Regions from separate parts of the Variovorax sp. SRS16 genome, predicted to be linked through region 2. Evidence: riboswitches for the same ligand, from Rfam matches in the RefSeq annotation. Region 2 holds a riboswitch; the other holds the start of a gene.
The links. A riboswitch is a leader RNA that binds a small molecule or an ion and turns the genes downstream of it on or off. The one in region 2 is predicted to bind S-adenosylhomocysteine.
Positions count from the first base shown of each region.

Region 1: linked by a shared signal. The riboswitch ahead of metH (methionine synthase) and the one ahead of ahcY (adenosylhomocysteinase) in region 2 are both predicted to bind S-adenosylhomocysteine.

Region 1 is NZ_LR594666.1:201,707-205,084, forward strand. Features, by position in the region: gene E5P2_RS01000 (CoA-acylating methylmalonate-semialdehyde dehydrogenase) at 1-1,364, shown strand, start outside; S-adenosyl-L-homocysteine riboswitch at 1,438-1,533, shown strand; gene metH (methionine synthase) at 1,587-3,378, shown strand, end outside.
Region 2 is NZ_LR594666.1:4,755,672-4,759,049, forward strand. Features, by position in the region: gene E5P2_RS23030 (TlyA family RNA methyltransferase) at 1-579, opposite strand, end outside; gene ahcY (adenosylhomocysteinase) at 601-2,046, opposite strand; S-adenosyl-L-homocysteine riboswitch at 2,119-2,188, opposite strand; gene E5P2_RS23040 (peptide chain release factor 3) at 2,418-3,378, shown strand, end outside.

The DNA of each region.
Region 1 (3,378 bases), 4.6 Mb from region 2:
TGGCCGCGCAAGCCGCCTTCCCGGCCTGGGCCGACACGCCGCCGATCCGGCGTGCGCGCGTGATGTTCAAGTTCCTCGAGCTGCTCAACAAACACCGCGACGAACTCGCGCACCTGATCACCGCCGAGCACGGCAAGGTCTTCACCGATGCGCAGGGCGAGGTCTCGCGCGGCATCGACATCGTCGAGTTCGCCTGCGGCATTCCGCAACTGCTCAAGGGCGACTTCACCGACCAGGTCTCCACCGGCATGGACAACTGGACGCTGCGCCAGCCGCTCGGTGTGGTGGCGGGCATCACGCCCTTCAACTTCCCGGTGATGGTGCCGATGTGGATGTTCCCGGTCGCGATCGCGGCCGGCAACACCTTCATCCTCAAGCCCAGCCCGACGGACCCGAGCGCCTCGCTGCGCATGGCCGAACTGCTCAAGGAAGCGGGCCTGCCCGACGGCGTCTTCAACGTCGTGCAGGGCGACAAGGAGGCGGTCGATGCGCTGCTGGAACATCCCGACGTGCGCGCCATCAGTTTCGTCGGCTCGACGCCGATCGCCAACTACATCTACGAGACCGGCGCGCGCCACGGCAAGCGCGTGCAGGCGCTCGGCGGCGCCAAGAACCACATGGTGGTGATGCCCGATGCCGACATCGACCAGACCGTCGATGCGCTGATCGGCGCGGGCTACGGCTCGGCCGGCGAGCGCTGCATGGCGATCAGCGTCGCGGTGCTGGTGGGCGATGCGGCCGACAAGATCATGCCGCGCCTGGTCGAGCGCGCGAAGCAATTGAAGATCCTCAATGGCACGAACCTCGACGCCGAGATGGGCCCGATCGTCACGCGCGCGGCCCATGAGCGCATCAGCGGCTACATCGCGCTGGGCGAGAAGGAAGGCGCACGCCTGCTGGTCGACGGCCGCGGCTTCGACGGCAAGAGCGCCGGCCAGGGCTGCGAGGCCGGCTTCTGGATGGGCGGCACGCTGTTCGACCAGGTCACGCCCGACATGCGCATCTACAAGGAAGAGATCTTCGGGCCGGTGCTGTCCTGCATGCGGGTGCACGACCTGAAGGAAGCGGTGGACCTGATCAATGCCCACGAGTTCGGCAATGGCGTCTCGTGCTTCACGCGCGACGGCAACGTGGCGCGCGAGTTCGCGCGCCGCATCCAGGTCGGCATGGTGGGCATCAACGTGCCGATCCCGGTGCCGATGGCCTGGCACGGCTTCGGCGGCTGGAAGCGCTCGCTGTTCGGCGACATGCATGCGTATGGCGAAGAGGGCGTGCGCTTCTATACCAAGCAGAAGTCGATCATGCAGCGCTGGCCGGAGAGCATCGGCAAGGGGGCCGAGTTCGTGATGCCCACTGCAAAGTAACGCGTCTTTTCCCTCTCCCTCCGGGAGAGAGGGCAATACCCCTCGCTCGACGATCGCTTTAAAATCGCGGCTCCTGCCCGAGGAGCGTTGCAACGCTCGGCCTTGCCGAGCGTCAGGCTCGGGCCCCGGGCCGTATCCACGGCGCGCCATGCAACGACGCTCACCTGACCCATGTCTTTTCCAGGTGAGCCGTCCATGTCCTCCTTTCCCGATGTCCCTCCCATGAAACTGTCCGGCCTGGAGCCGGTGCAGATCGGTGAAGGCACGCTGTTCGTCAACATCGGCGAGCGCACCAACGTCACCGGTTCGAAGGCCTTCGCGCGCATGATCCTCAACGGCCAGTTCGAGGAAGCGCTGGCGGTGGCGCGCCAGCAGGTCGAGAACGGCGCGCAGGTGATCGACATCAACATGGACGAGGCCATGCTCGACAGCAAGGCCGCGATGGTGCGCTTCCTGAATCTGATCGCGAGCGAGCCCGACGTGGCGCGCGTGCCGATCATGGTCGACAGTTCCAAGTGGGAGGTGATCGAGGCCGGCCTGCGCTGCATCCAGGGCAAGGGCATCGTCAACTCGATCTCGATGAAGGAAGGCGTGGACGAATTCAAGCGCCAGGCCAGCTTGGTGCGCCGCTACGGCGCCGCGGCGGTCGTGATGGCCTTCGATGAACAAGGCCAGGCCGACACCTACGAACGCAAGATCCAGATCTGCGAGCGCGCCTACCGCATCCTGGTCGACGAGATCGGCTTCCCGCCCGAGGACATCGTCTTCGACCCCAACATCTTCGCGATCGCCACCGGCATCGAGGAGCACAACAACTACGCGGTCGACTTCATCAACGCCACGCGCTGGATCAAAGAGAACCTGCCGGGCGCCAAGGTGTCGGGCGGCGTGAGCAACGTGAGCTTCAGCTTCCGCGGCAACGACCCGGTGCGCGAGGCGATCCACACGGTGTTCCTCTACCACGCGATCCAGGCCGGCATGGACATGGGCATCGTCAACGCCGGCATGGTCGGCGTCTACGACGACCTCGAGCCCACGCTGCGCGAGCGCGTCGAGGACGTGGTGCTCAACCGCCGCCCCGATGCCGGCGAGCGCCTGGTCGAGGTGGCCGAGACCGCCAAGAGCGGCGCCAAGGACGAGAGCAAGAAGCTCGAATGGCGCGGCACGCCCGAGCAGCCGGTGTCGGTCGAGCAGCGCCTGTCGCATGCGCTGGTGCACGGCATCACCGACTTCATCGTCGACGACACCGAGGAGGCCTACCGCGGCATCCTCGCCAAGGGCGGCCGGCCGCTGCACGTGATCGAAGGCCCGCTGATGGACGGCATGAACGTCGTCGGCGACCTGTTCGGCGCCGGCAAGATGTTCCTGCCGCAGGTGGTGAAGTCGGCGCGCGTGATGAAGCAGGCGGTGGCGCACCTGCTGCCCTACATCGAGGAAGAGAAGCGCCAGGACGAGGCCGCGGGCCGCGACGTGCGCACCAAGGGCAAGATCGTCATCGCCACCGTCAAGGGCGACGTGCACGACATCGGCAAGAACATCGTGACCGTGGTCCTGCAGTGCAACAACTTCGAAGTGGTGAACATGGGCGTCATGGTCCCGTGCCACGAGATCCTCGCGCGTGCCAAGGTGGAGGGCGCGGACATCGTCGGCCTGTCGGGCCTGATCACGCCCAGCCTCGAGGAGATGCAGTACGTCGCCGGCGAGATGCAGAAGGACGATCATTTCCGCATCAAGAAGATCCCGCTCCTGATCGGCGGCGCCACCACCAGCCGCGTGCACACCGCCGTCAAGATCGCGCCGCACTACGAGGGCCCGGTGGTCTACGTGCCCGATGCCTCGCGCAGCGTGAGCGTCGCGCAGTCGCTGCTCTCCGAGCAGGCCACGAACTACATCGACGAGATCAATGCCGACTACGACAAGGTGCGGCTGCAGCATGCCAACAAGAAGCAGGTGCCGCTGTGGCCGATCGCCAAGGCGCGCGCCAACAAGACGCCCATCGACTGGTCGGCCTACC
Region 2 (3,378 bases):
CTGCAGCTCGAACTGCGGCTTGACCAGCATCAGCAGGTCGCCGCCCGGCGCCAGCAGCGGCACCAGCGCCGGCAGCACGAGCGTCTGCGAGATGAATGACAGATCGCCCACGATCAACCCGAAGCGCGCATCGGCGGGCGAAGACGCTGCCCAGGCCTCGGCGCCGAGCGTGCGCGCGTTGACGCCTTCGACGGCGGTCACGCGCGCATCCTCGCGCAGCCGCGCATGCAACTGGCCATGGCCCACATCGACGCCGATCACGTGCTCGGCACCCTGCTGCAGCAGGCAGTCGGTGAAGCCGCCGGTCGACTGGCCGACGTCGAGGCAACGCCTGCCGCGCGGATCGATGCCCGCGGCCGCGAGTGCGCCTTCCAGCTTGAGCCCGCCGCGCGAGACATAGCGCGCCTCGGCCGCATCGAGCAGCTCGAGTTCGGCGTCCACAGGGATCTCGTCGCGGTTCCTGGCGACCGTGCGCCAGTCCGCGCCGTCGCGCCAGCGCAGACCGCCCGCGATCAGCCGCACGGCCTGCGAGCGCGACGCGGCAAGGCCGCGTTCGACGAGCAACTGATCGGCGCGCAAAGCGCTACGCGAGTGGGCGTTTCAGTAGCGGTAGGTGTCCGGCTTGTACGGGCCGTTCTTGTCGACACCGATGTAGGCCGCCTGCGCATCGGTCAGCTCGGTCAGCATCGCGCCGACCTTCTTCAGATGCAGGCGCGCGACCTTCTCGTCCAGGTGCTTGGGCAGCACGTAGACCTTGCCGGCATGGTAGGCGTCGGGCTTGGTGAACAGCTCGATCTGCGCGATGGTCTGGTTGGCGAACGACGACGACATCACGAAGCTCGGATGGCCCGTGCCGCAGCCCAGGTTCACGAGCCGGCCCTTGGCCAGCAGGATGATCTTCTTGCCATCGGGGAAGGTGATGTGGTCGACCTGCGGCTTGATCTCTTCCCACTCGTACTTCTCAAGCGAGGCGACGGCGATCTCGTTGTCGAAGTGGCCGATGTTGCAGACGATCGCCTGGTCCTTCATGGCGGCCATGTGCTCGTGGCGGATCACATCGCGGTTGCCGGTGGTGGTCACGAAGATGTCGGCCTTGTCGGCCGCGTACTCCATGGTCACGACCTTGTAGCCTTCCATCGCGGCCTGCAGCGCGTTGATCGGGTCGATCTCGGTCACCCACACCTGCGCGCTCAGTGCGCGCAGCGCTTGCGCCGAGCCCTTGCCGACGTCGCCATAGCCAGCCACGCAGGCCACCTTGCCGGCGATCATCACGTCGGTCGCGCGCTTGATGCCGTCGACCAGCGATTCGCGGCAGCCGTAGAGGTTGTCGAACTTGCTCTTGGTGACCGAGTCGTTGACGTTGATGGCTCGGAACAGCAGCGTGCCCTTGGCGCTCATCTCGTTGAGGCGGTGCACGCCGGTGGTGGTCTCTTCGGTCACGCCGATGATCTCGGCCGACTTGCGCGTGTACCAGGTTGCGTCGAGCGCGAGCTTGGCCTTGATCGCGGCGTAGAGGATGCGTTCCTCGTCGCTGGTCGGGTTGGCGAGCACGCCCTGGTCCTTCTCGGCGCGCTGGCCCAGGTGCATCAGCAGCGTGGCATCGCCGCCGTCGTCCAGGATCATGTTCGGGCCTTCGCCCTTCGAATCCTTGGCGCCGAATTCGAAGATGCGGTGCGTGTAGTCCCAGTAGTCCTCGAGCGATTCGCCCTTGATCGCGAACACCGGCGTGCCGGCGGCCGCGATGGCGGCGGCGGCATGGTCCTGCGTCGAGAAGATGTTGCACGAGGCCCAGCGCACGTTGGCGCCGAGCGCCTGCAGCGTCTCGATCAGCACCGCGGTCTGGATCGTCATGTGCAGCGAGCCGGTGATGCGTGCGCCCTTGAGCGGCTGGCTCTTGGCGAATTCCTCGCGGATCGCCATCAGGCCGGGCATCTCGGTCTCGGCGATGCGGATTTCCTTGCGGCCCCAGGCAGCGAGCGACAGGTCGGCGATCGCCTGATCGGCGCTGGCCACGGGAGAAGATGCGGATTTGAGAACGGCGCTCATGAAAACTCCAAAACAAGTTTGAGTGATGCCACTGCCTTCGGGGATGACCGGAGAGGGACTCACCGCGAGAACAGCGGGTGAGCGTGGTTGCGATGATGGTCCGAGCCTCACGCCTGATGGCGCTGCAACGCTCCTCGGAGCGCGCATTTTAGCGCGCCCGGATGGGCCGTGTGGTCAGCAGCGGCTCCCGGATCGGCCTGGACTGCGTCGCCCTCCCCCAAACTCCACCGCCACCATGCTGGCCGGGCGCAACGGCTTCCAGCCGCCGCCGTGAGCGCGCGGTGCCCGCGGCACGCGCGAGGGGCGCTCGGTAAAATCGCTGGTTTTGCCTCGACTGCCCGCGCCCGTGAGCGCGCATCGCGTTCACTTCCATGACCTTCGCCTCCGAAACCCGCCGCCGCCGCACCTTCGCGATCATCTCCCACCCGGACGCCGGCAAGACCACGCTGACCGAGAAGCTGCTGCTGTTCTCCGGCGCGATCCAGATCGCCGGCTCGGTCAAGGCGCGCAAGGCCACGCGGCACGCCACTTCCGACTGGATGGAGATCGAGAAGCAGCGCGGCATCTCGGTCGCCTCCTCGGTGATGCAGATGGTCTACCGCGACCACGTCATCAACCTGCTGGACACGCCCGGCCACAAGGACTTCTCCGAAGACACCTACCGCGTGCTGACCGCGGTCGATTCGGCGCTGATGGTGATCGATGCCGCCAACGGCGTCGAGGCGCAGACGCGCCGGCTGATCGAGGTCTGCCGCCAGCGCGACACACCCATCATCACCTTCGTCAACAAGATGGACCGCGAGGTGCGCGAGCCGCTCGAGCTGCTCGACGAGATCGAGCGCGAACTCGGCATGCCCTGCGTGCCGATGACATGGCCCGTCGGCCAGGGCAAGTCCTTCGGCGGCATCATCAACCTGCGCACCGAAGTGATGACCGTCTTCGAATCGGGCAGCGAGCGCCTGCCGCAGGATTTCGACGCCATGCCGCTGACCGATCGCGACGCGCTGCACAAGCGCTTCGGCCGCGAGTTCGACACCGCGATGGAAAGCATGGAACTCGCCACCGGTGCCTCGCCCACCTGGGACCGCGAGGCCTTCCTGGCCGGCAGGCAGACGCCCGTGTTCTTCGGCTCCGGCGTCAACAACTTCGGCGTGATGGAAGTGCTCGATGCATTGGTGGACCTCGCGCCGCCGCCGCAGTCGCGCACCAGCACCACGATGGTCAATCGCCAGCCGGTGGTGAAGGAAATCCAGCCCGAGGACAAGGATTTCGCCGGCGTCGTGTTCAAGGTGCAGGCCAACATGGACGCCAACCACCGCGACCGCATCGCCT